DNA from 2 places in the Pseudomonas sp. BF-R-19 genome. Region 1 is predicted to be linked to the other one. Evidence: riboswitches for the same ligand, from Rfam matches in the RefSeq annotation. Region 1 holds a riboswitch; the other holds the start of a gene.
What was found. Region 1 has a riboswitch for cobalamin ahead of cobW (cobalamin biosynthesis protein CobW). Riboswitches for the same ligand answer to the same signal wherever they lie in the genome.
Positions count from the first base shown of each region.

Region 2: it holds a riboswitch for cobalamin, as region 1 does, so the genes downstream of both, cobO (cob(I)yrinic acid a,c-diamide adenosyltransferase) here and cobW (cobalamin biosynthesis protein CobW) in region 1, are expected to answer to the same signal.

Region 1 covers NZ_JAHBDN010000034.1:86,032-91,163, forward strand. The annotation lists gene KGB28_RS05045 (cobalamin biosynthesis protein) at 1-318, opposite strand, end outside; gene KGB28_RS05050 (CbtA family protein) at 315-1,022, opposite strand; gene KGB28_RS05055 (CbtB domain-containing protein) at 1,034-1,225, opposite strand; cobalamin riboswitch at 1,346-1,572, opposite strand; cobalamin riboswitch at 1,749-1,962, shown strand; gene cobW (cobalamin biosynthesis protein CobW) at 2,065-3,135, shown strand; gene cobN (cobaltochelatase subunit CobN) at 3,139-5,132, shown strand, end outside.
Region 2 covers NZ_JAHBDN010000073.1:741-5,872, forward strand. The annotation lists partial or broken gene cbiB (adenosylcobinamide-phosphate synthase CbiB) at 1-10, opposite strand, end outside; gene bluB (5,6-dimethylbenzimidazole synthase) at 7-657, opposite strand; gene KGB28_RS21690 (cobyrinate a,c-diamide synthase) at 654-2,054, opposite strand; gene cobO (cob(I)yrinic acid a,c-diamide adenosyltransferase) at 2,051-2,662, opposite strand; cobalamin riboswitch at 2,744-2,977, opposite strand; gene KGB28_RS21700 (hypothetical protein) at 3,131-3,715, shown strand; gene KGB28_RS21705 (PQQ-dependent sugar dehydrogenase) at 3,783-5,096, shown strand.

The sequences.
Region 1 (5,132 bases):
CAGTGCGGCGCTTTCCGCCACGCCGTAGCAACCGGTGCGTTCAAACGCTATTTGCGATTGATGACTGAGTTGCGGTTCATAAGCGGCCAGTTGTTCACTGCTGAAATACATCAATTCCAGGCCAAGCTGCTGAGCCAGTTCGATCAGCGCAGGTTCGTCGCGCTTCGAATCGATGCTGGCCAGCGCCTTGATTTCATGACGCGCAATCTGGTGCGCCTCCAACGCCTGATCGAGCAGCGCCAGCAACGTGCTGACAGGGCAGCCCCGTTGGCAGCCCAGGCCGACCACCAGGGTCGGCGCTGTGCTGACGTCAGTCATGCGTGGTATTGGCCATCGCTTTTGCGACGGAACAACCAGGCGCTGATCAGGCCCAGGGCCAGCCAGAACGCCACGTTGGTCAGTTGCGAAGCGATTTTGAACTGGGTTTCCAGCGCCTCTGGAGCGAGCATCGAATGCACTTCCGGTTGTGGTGCGCCAATCACATGGGGAACGGCGAGGATCGCCGCGCCGAGGACTTTCATCAGCCAGTGCCGGCTGAACACGATCAGCGCGATACCGACGGCGGTGGAGGCGGCGGTACCGATCCACCACAGTTGCCGTTGTGCCAGATCGGCGGCAGCGGTGCCTGGCAGTTCCGGTGGCAGGCCGAGGGTCGGCGCGAGCACGAACGTCGCATAACCGGCCAGGCCCCAGAGCAGGCCTTGCGAGGTTTTGGTCGGCGCACGCAAGGTGTACAGGCCGGCCAGCATCAGGGCGAAACCGACGGCCACCACCAGGTTGCCACCGGTGGTCGACAGCACGCGCTGCCAGCCGTCTTCCGGCTCCCAGGCTTGTGCATCGTGGGTATGGGCAGCCATCGCACCGTCGGCGTGTTCATGCATTTCAACAGCGGCCGGTTCGGTTTTTTCGTAGGTCTCGGCCTGCAAAATCAGCGGAGCGACCCAGAAGCTTTGCAGCAGGGTCAGCAACAGGGCGGCCAACAGCCCGGTGAAACCTGCGGTTTGCGCAATACGCTTGATCATGTCGACAGCTCTCAATGGCACGGGAACGCGGAGCTGTGACGGGTATCGTGGGCGGCGTTGTGCACCGCTTCGATGTGCGAGAAGCCGGCGAAATACACAAGGCAGGCGCCCAGGATCGACGCGCAGACGGCGGCGGCCAGACGTTGGGTCAGGGTTGAGGTGGTGCTCGCGGATGTGTGTTCGGCGCTGCTGATGATCGACATGGCGTTTCCCTCTGGTCTGTCAGCGGGGAATAAGAGCGTATGCAAACCCCCGCACGACCAGGCGCGCAGAGGTTCAAACAGCGCCCGCCCACCGCGGGTTTGTTGGTTCAGCGACCGTACTGGTCACTTTGTGTTGCGGGCCGGTCTCCGGGCTCACGAGGGGCAAAGACCTGGGCCTGAACCTGAAAGCATCACCTTCCCATGCCGCAGTGGCACAGTGGATCTGACGCTTCGCTCGCTTACCGTTGCGGGGGCAGCACCGGACTGACATGGCTTAAGAGTAAAGCACATGATTCACCGGTTTCCCGTTTCACCCTGTGAAGGGCACCCGTAACAAGGTGTGTAGGAGAGCATGGGCGGGGGTGGGGCGTCAATTGGCAAGGGTTCTCAACTGAAGACCGAGTCGCCTTCATCGCGATCAAGCTCGCTCCCACATTGGAACGCGGTCATCTGTGGGAGCGAGCTTGCTCGCGATGGGGCCAGTGAGGGCACCACAAGACATTGACCCGCCCCAAGACCATGCGTAGCCTTGCGCTTTCGAGGTTCTTCGGCGTCTGCCGAAGCTAAGAAGGGAACGCGGTCGATGCCGCGGCTGCCCCCGCAACTGTGAACGGTGATGTTCGTTGCCACGCCACTGCAGGCTCAATCCATGAGGCCGGCGGGAAGGCGCAGCGAATGCCAGGCTCAAGGCCGGCACACCGTCAGCCAGGAGACCTGCCTCGTCACAGATTCTCACTTTCAACCGGGCGGGGTGATCCGGTGGCGAACTCTTCAGGCACGCGCGTCCGCGTTGTCGGTCGTCGTCCCGTATGCCCGCCACATTAGCCATAGGGCATCCGATGAAAACACTGGCCAAACTCCCCGTCACCATCGTTACCGGCTTTCTCGGCTCGGGCAAGACCACGCTGCTGCGGCACATGCTCGACAACGCCCAGGGTCGCCGCATCGCGGTGATCGTCAACGAATTTGGCGAGTTGGGCATCGACGGCGAAATCCTCAAGCAGTGCTCCATCGGTTGCACCGAAGAAGAAGCCTACGGCCGTGTCTATGAGCTGGCCAACGGCTGCCTGTGCTGCACCGTCCAGGAAGAATTCTTCCCGGTGATGCGCGAACTGGTGGCCCGTCGCGGTGATCTCGACCATATCCTCATCGAAACGTCCGGCCTGGCCCTGCCCAAGCCGCTGGTGCAGGCCTTCCAGTGGCCGGAAATCCGCAGCGCCTGCACGGTGGATGCGGTGATCACCGTGGTTGACAGCCCGGCCGTGGCCGCCGGCACCTTCGCCGCGTTTCCGGATCAGGTCGACGCCCAGCGCAAGCTCGACCCGAACCTGGACCACGAATCGCCGCTGCACGAACTGTTCGCCGACCAATTGGCCAGCGCTGACCTGGTGATCCTCAACAAAGCCGACCTGATCAACCCGGCGGACCTGGCCCGCGTGCGCCTGGAAGTCGCCGAGGAATTGCCGCCAGCGGTGAAAATCATTGAAGCCAGCAGCGGTCGCCTGCCGCTGGACGTGCTGATCGGCCTGGGTGCCGGCTCCGAAGAACACATCGACAGCCGTCACAGCCACCACGACCATCATCACGATGGCGACGACGATCATGATGACCACGATCACGACGCCTTCGATTCGATCTCCATCGAACTGCCGCAAGCCGACGAAAGCCTGCTGCTGGATGCGCTGACCCAACTGGTGGTCCAACACGGCATCCTGCGGGTCAAGGGTTTTGCGGCGATCCCCAACAAGCCGATGCGCCTGCTGATCCAGGGCGTGGGCACGCGTTTCGACAAGCACTTCGACCGCCAGTGGGGCGCCGAAGAAGCGCGAGTCACCCGTCTGGTGCTGATCGGCCAGGAACTGGACGCCACTGTTCTCGAAGCGCAATTGCGCGCCGCGCTCAGCGTGTAAGCCATGCACCTGCTCAGGACCCAGCCCGGCGGTTTCGTGTCGGATGACAACATTGCCGACCTTGGACAAACCCCCGCCGAACTGGTGGTCCTGTGCAGCGGCGATTCCAGCCTGGCGCTGCTCGCCGAAGCGGCGCAGCAGTTGCCCGACGATTACCCGAGCGTGCGCCTGGCCAACCCGATGCAGGTGCAGAATCATGCCTCGGTGGATTTGTACGTCGATGAAGTGCTGCGTCACGCCAGGGTGATCCTGATTTCGCTGCACGGCGGCATCGCCTATTGGCGTTACGGCATTGAGCGCCTGGTCGAGCTGTCGCAGCGCGGTGTGCAGGTGATTCTGGTGCCAGGTGATGATCGCCCGGATCCGGAGCTCAGTGACCTGAGCACCGTCGGCGCGGAGGATCGCGACCGGCTCTGGCAGTTTTTGCGCCAGGGCGGCATGGGCAACGCCCTCGATTTCTTCCGCTGTCTGGCCAACCGCTGGCTGGCCCGTGATTACACCTGGGGCGAGCCGCAAACCTTGCCGCGCACGGCGATATACCATCCGCACAAACACTGCGCCGCACTGAGTGACTGGCAAGCCGATTGGCAAGCGGGTCAACCGGTGGCGGCGGTGCTGTTTTACCGCTCGCATTTGCAGGCGGCGAACACGGCTTTCATTGATGTTTTTTGCCAGCGCTTGCAGGCCGCGGGGTTGAATCCGTTGCCGATCGCGCTGGCCAGTCTGAAAGAGCCCGGTTGTCTTTGCGTGGTCGAGGACTGGCTCGACGAGGCCAGCGTCTCGGTGATCCTCAACACCACCGGCTTTGCCCAATCCAGTCCCGAAGCACCGCATCTGCGCCCGTTTCGCCGCAATATTCCGGTGATCCAGGCGATTTGCGCCCAGGACAACGAACCGGGTTGGCGCGCCAGCGAACAGGGCCTCGGCCCCCGTGACCTGGCGATGCACATTGCCTTGCCGGAACTGGACGGACGCATCATCAGCCGCCCGATCAGTTTCAAGGACTTGGCGTGGCGCAGTGAACGCAGTCAGTCGGATGTGGTCTGCTACCGGCCACAACCGGAACGCATGGATTTCGTTGCCGAACTGGCGCGGCGCTGGGTCGATCTGGCGCGGGTGCCCAATGCGGAAAAACGCATTGCCTTGATTCTCGCCAATTATCCGACCCGCGACGGTCGCATCGGCAACGGCGTCGGCCTCGATACCCCGGCCGCCGCGCTGAATATCCTGCGGGCGCTGCATGCCGAAGGTTATCCGTTGCCGGCTGAGTTGCCGGACAGCGGCACCGCGCTGATCCAGCAGTTGCTGGGTGGCGTCAGCAACGATCTCGAGACCCTCGACCTGCGTCCGTGCCAGCAAAGCCTGGGGATGGATGACTATCTGGCGATGTTCAATGCACTGCCCGAAGCCAACCGCGCGGCGGTGCTCGAACGTTGGGGCGCGCCGGAAAGCGACCCGATGTGTCGCAGCGGGCGGATGATGATCGCCGGCCTGCGTTTTGGCCTGACCTTCGTCGGCATTCAACCGGCCCGGGGTTATCAGGTCGACCCGAGCGCGGTGTATCACGACCCGGACCTGGTGCCGCCCCACGGTTACCTGGCGTTCTACTTCTGGCTGCGCAACACTTACGGCGCCCATGGCGTGATCCACGTCGGCAAACACGGCAACCTCGAATGGCTGCCGGGCAAGGGCGTGGGGCTCTCGGAAAACTGCTGGCCAGATGCTTTGCTCGGGCCGCTGCCGAACATCTATCCGTTCATCGTCAACGACCCGGGCGAGGGCGCCCAGGCCAAGCGGCGCACCCAGGCCGTGATTATCGATCACCTGATGCCACCGCTCACCCGCGCCGAAACCTACGGGCCGCTGCGCAACCTCGAATTGTTGGCGGACGAGTATTACGAAGCGCAACTGCTCGATCCACGCCGCGCCCGAGAGTTGCAACGCGACATCCTGCAACTGGTGCGTGACACACACATCGACCGTGAACTGCAACTGGA
Region 2 (5,132 bases), on a different contig from region 1:
CCACACTCATTGACTCACTCCCCAATAATTTTCGTACAGCAATTCATGTAGCGGACGCGCCTGTGCCCAGCCTTCGAGCACCAGCATCGGCGCCGGGTAGAACTCCTTCACCGGTCCCAGGCACAGCACCGCCAGCGGCTTGGCTCCCGGTGGCAAATTCAACAAATCGGCCAAGGCTTGGGGTTCGAACAGCGACACCCAACCCATGCCCAGCCCTTCGGCGCGGGACGCCAGCCACAGATTCTGGATCGCGCAGGACAACGAAGCCATGTCCATTTCCGGCAGCGTGCGGCGACCGAAGATATGCTGCTCGCGGTCGTCCATCAGTGCGGCGACCAGTACCTCGGCGCAATCGTTGATGCCTTCGACCTTGAGCTTCATGAACTCATCGCTGCGCTCGCCGAGGGCGAGCGCAGTGCGGATGCGCTCTTCTTCCACCAGGGCCTGGATTTGCCCGCGCAAGGCGCGATCGCTGATGCGGATGAAGCGCCAGGGCTGCATCAGGCCGACACTGGGAGCCTGATGCGCGGCCTCGAGCAGGCGCCGCAGCAATTCGGGCTCGACGGTGCCGCCGCTGAAGTGGCGCATGTCGCGGCGCTCGGCGATGGCACGATAGACCGCTGCGCGTTCGGCTTCAGAGAATGCGTTGTCGCTCATGGCCGCTTCGCGAGCAAGCCCGCTCCCACATTTGAAGGTGAGCGGCCTGAAGAAACGCAATCCCCTGTGGGAGCGGGCTTGCTCGCGAAGGCGGCTTCAAGGTCCGGCGCAAACAGCGCGGCAATCGCCGAGGGGTTCGACGGAAAATAAAAGTGCACATAAGAGGCGGTCATCCGCCCCTCACGGTAGACCGCCTCCGCTCCGCGCCCGCCGTTAGGGCTCAAGCCCCGGGCAATCGGCGGCAGTTCAGTGGTGGTCAGCGAATGGTGATAGGTGTGCCCGCGCAGCAAACCTTCCGGCAATTCCACCGCTTGCAACGCCAGCGCTGCCAGACGCTTTTGCATCACCGCATCACCGGCCAGCAAGCCAACCAGTTCGGCGCGAGTGCCCTCGACATCAGTCAGGGAATCGAGCAGATACAGCATGCCGCCACACTCGGCGAGCAACGGTTTGCCTGCTCGGTGGTGGGCGCGGATCGCGTCGAGCATCGCAGTGTTTTGCGCCAGCGCAACATGGTGCAGCTCCGGGTAACCGCCCGGCAGATACAGGCTGTCCGCCTCCGGCAACGCTCGGTCGCGGATCGGCGAGAAGAACGACAACTCGGCGCCCATCGCCCGCAGCAGATCCAGGCTCGCGCCGTAGGTGAACGCAAAGGCTTCATCGCGGGCGACGGCAATGCGCACTCCGGCCAGCAGCGGCTCGACCGCGATGACATCAGGGGCGGCGAACTCGACCGCTGGTGGCAGCGCGACCTCGCAACTGCTGGCCAGGGCATCGGCTGCCGCATCGAGGCGCAGGTCGAGATCGTTCAACTCACTGGCCTGCACCAGCCCCAGGTGTCGGCTCGGCAATTCGATCCCGGTTTCCCGGGACAGCGCGCCGTACCAGCGCAAACCTTCAGTCAGGCTGCCTTCGAGCAGTTGCGCGTGGCGCAGCGTGCCGACACGATTGGCCAGCACGCCGGCGAACGGCAAGTCCGGCTGATAACGCGCCAGCCCCAGGGCCAATGCGCCAAAGGTCTGGGCCATGGCGGTGCCATCGATCACCCCCAGCACCGGCACACCGAAATGCCGCGCCAGATCGGCGCTCGACGGCGTACCGTCGAACAGCCCCATGACGCCTTCGATCAGGATCAGGTCGGCTTCAGCGGCGGCTTCCCACAACAACCGGCGACTCTCCTGCTCGCCGACCATCCACATGTCCAGTTGATACACCGGCGCACCGCTGGCGCGTTCGAGGATCATCGGATCGAGAAAGTCGGGGCCGCACTTGAATACACGGACCTTGCGCCCCTGATTGCGATGCAATCGGGCCAGTGCCGCGGTGACGGTGGTCTTGCCCTGGCCGGAAGCTGGCGCGGCAATCAATACCGCCGGACAGTGCCGAGGCTGACTCACAATTCGACGCCTTTCTGCGCTTTGATCCCGGCCTGAAAAGCGTGTTTGATCACGCCCATTTCGGTGACGGTGTCAGCCATCTCGATCATTTCCGGCTTGGCAGCACGACCGGTGACCACCACGTGTTGCATCGGCGGCCGGGCCTGCAAGTCACTGAGCACCTGATCGAGATCGAGGTAGCCGTGCTTGAGGGCGATGTTCAGCTCATCCAGCACCACCAGACCGATGGACGGATCGCGCAGCAGTTGCTGCGACACTGCCCAGGCGGCTTCGGCGGCGGCGATGTCGCGCTGGCGGTCCTGGGTTTCCCAGGTAAAGCCTTCGCCCATCACGTGAAAACGCACCTGCTCGGGAAAGCGCCGGAAGAACAACTCCTCCCCCGTGCTGTTGCGGCCCTTGATGAACTGCACCACGCCGCATTGCATGCCGTGCCCCATGGCGCGGGCAAGCATGCCGAAAGCCGAGCTGCTCTTGCCCTTGCCGTTGCCGGTCAGTACCAGCAGCAGGCCACACTCGTTCGGGGAATTGGCGATGCGCTCGTCGATCACGGCTTTTTTGCGCTGCATGCGCGCCAGATGGCGTTCGTCACGATCGGGGGTATCAGTCATGGGGGAGCTCTCCGTTGAGGCAGGAATAACGGCGGGCAGGCACAAGAATAGAAGGCAAAAAGCCTGGCATCGCCCACCGTGATGCCGCTGGATGAATCAGGCCGGTCTCCGGGCTCATGAGTGGCGCGGGGCCGGACTGTGCGCCTTCCCGCATCGAATCGACACAGTGGCATCACACACAGTTTTCACTCATTTACCGTTGCGGGGGCAGCGCCGGAATTGCGGGCCTTCGACCAACAGAAGGACTCACTCACCGGCTTCCCTGTTTCACTCTGTCGACCCAAGCCACAGAGCACCTGAAACAAGCCGCGAAGGTTAGAGGGTTGGGGGTGGAGCGTCAATTAAAGCCGGGAGGCCATCGACCGAATAACTGCCATCAATCAATAAACTGACGTCAATCTTGTGCCACGCTCTCAGCAGTGATATCAAAGAGCCACAAACTCACAACACAACAACAAGGGTGAGCCCATGCAAGGCATGATCATCAGCAATCCAAAGCTGGAATTCCTGCGCCCGGTGCTTGAGCGCTGGTTCGAATGCATCGACCGTTACAATGCCGTCCGCGGTGATGGCGACACACCGTACTGGCACGACGAAAAGGCCAATCTCGGACTGCTGTCTGCCGCCGCCTGGATGGCCGAGATGGTCACGCTGCAACAAGCGCCCACCCGCAAACAGATGGAAGAAGGCGAACGCAACAGCCGCGCCGACCTGCTCCTGGCCTCGCCTGAAACCCGCGCCTACATCCAGACCAGCCAGCGCTGGCCACGGGTCAACAGCCTCAACCTGTCCCAGGCCTTGCTCGACATCGCCAGCGATGCGAAGCGCCTGAGCCACGCCAGCGACCTGAAACTCGGCTGCCTGTTCGTCGCCCCGCAAAAAGCCCAGCAGGGCGCCACGCCGGAAGAACTCCAGGACATGGTCGACGACCTGCAAAAGGAACACAGCTGCGCTGTCGCCTGGTATTTCCCTTATGCCTACCGCAAGTTGCGCAACGAAGCCGGCAACTATCACCCCGGCATTGCGGTGCTGTTCAAGGAAGCACGCGGCTGAGGGGTTGAACCATCGGACGACAACGCTTCTCTATGATTAGAACAAGGCATTCATAGGGAAGACCAGCATGCGCACGCCCCCGCTCGCTCTCGTTATCGCGCTTGGCGCAGGGCTCGCCGCTTGTGGCGAGACCTCCCGCCTGCAAGTCTCCGACGGTACCGGCCCGTCACCTCAACTACCTGAGCCCAACAAGACACTGGTTCCGACCGTGAACATCGCCCCGGCCATCGGCTGGCCACAGGGTGCGAAACCCATTGCCGCCACGGGCACTCAAGTGGCTGCTTTTGCCGAAGACCTGGATCACCCCCGCTGGCTTTATGTACTGCCCAATGGCGACGTGTTGGTGGCGGAAACCAGTGCACCACCCAAACCCGAAGACGGTAAAGGCATTCGCGGCTGGGTGATGAAGAAAGTCATGGGCCGCGCCGGGGCCGGTGTGCCCAGCGCCAACCGCATCACCTTGCTGCGCGACAAGGACCACGATGGCGTCGCGGAAACCCGCACGGTGTTTCTGCAAAACCTTAACTCGCCCTTTGGCATGACCCTGGTCGGCAATGACCTGTATGTGGCCGACACGGATCGCCTGCTGCGCTTTCACTATGAAAGTGGCGATACGCAGATCAAGTCGCCGCCGGTCAAGGTTGTCGACCTGCCGGGCGGCCCGCTGAACCACCACTGGACCAAAAACGTCATCGCCAGCAGGGACGGCAGCAAGCTCTACGTGACCGTGGGCTCCAACAGCAACGTCGCCGAAAACGGCATGGACAAGGAAGAAGGTCGCGCGGCGATCTGGGAAGTGGATCGTGCCACCGGCCAGCAGCGGATCTTCGCCTCCGGCCTGCGCAACCCCAACGGCATGGCCTGGGAACCGCACAGTGGCGCGCTGTGGACCGCGGTCAACGAACGGGATGAAATCGGCAGTGACCTGGTGCCGGACTACATCACTTCGGTGAAGGACGGCGCTTTTTATGGCTGGCCGTACAGTTACTACGGCCAGCATGTCGATATTCGCGTCGAGCCGCAAAACCCGGACCTGGTGGCCAAGGCTATCGCCCCGGACTACGCCGTCGGCCCGCACACGGCATCACTGGGCCTGACCTTTGCAGAAAACAGCAAGCTGCCGCCGCCGTTCACCCAAGGGGCATTCATCGGGCAGCACGGCTCATGGAACCGCAACCCCCACAGTGGCTACAAAGTGATTTTCGTGCCGTTCAGCGCGGGCATACCCGTCGGAAAGCCCGTTGAAGTGCTCAGCGGATTTCTCAACGACAAGGAACAGGCCATGGGACGCCCGGTGGGTGTGGTGATCGACCGCCAGGGCGACCTGTTGGTGGCCGATGATGTGGGGAACAAGGTGTGGCGGGTTTCGGCAGTCAAGTAAGTCACTTGACCTGTGGGAGCGGGCTTGCTCGCGAAG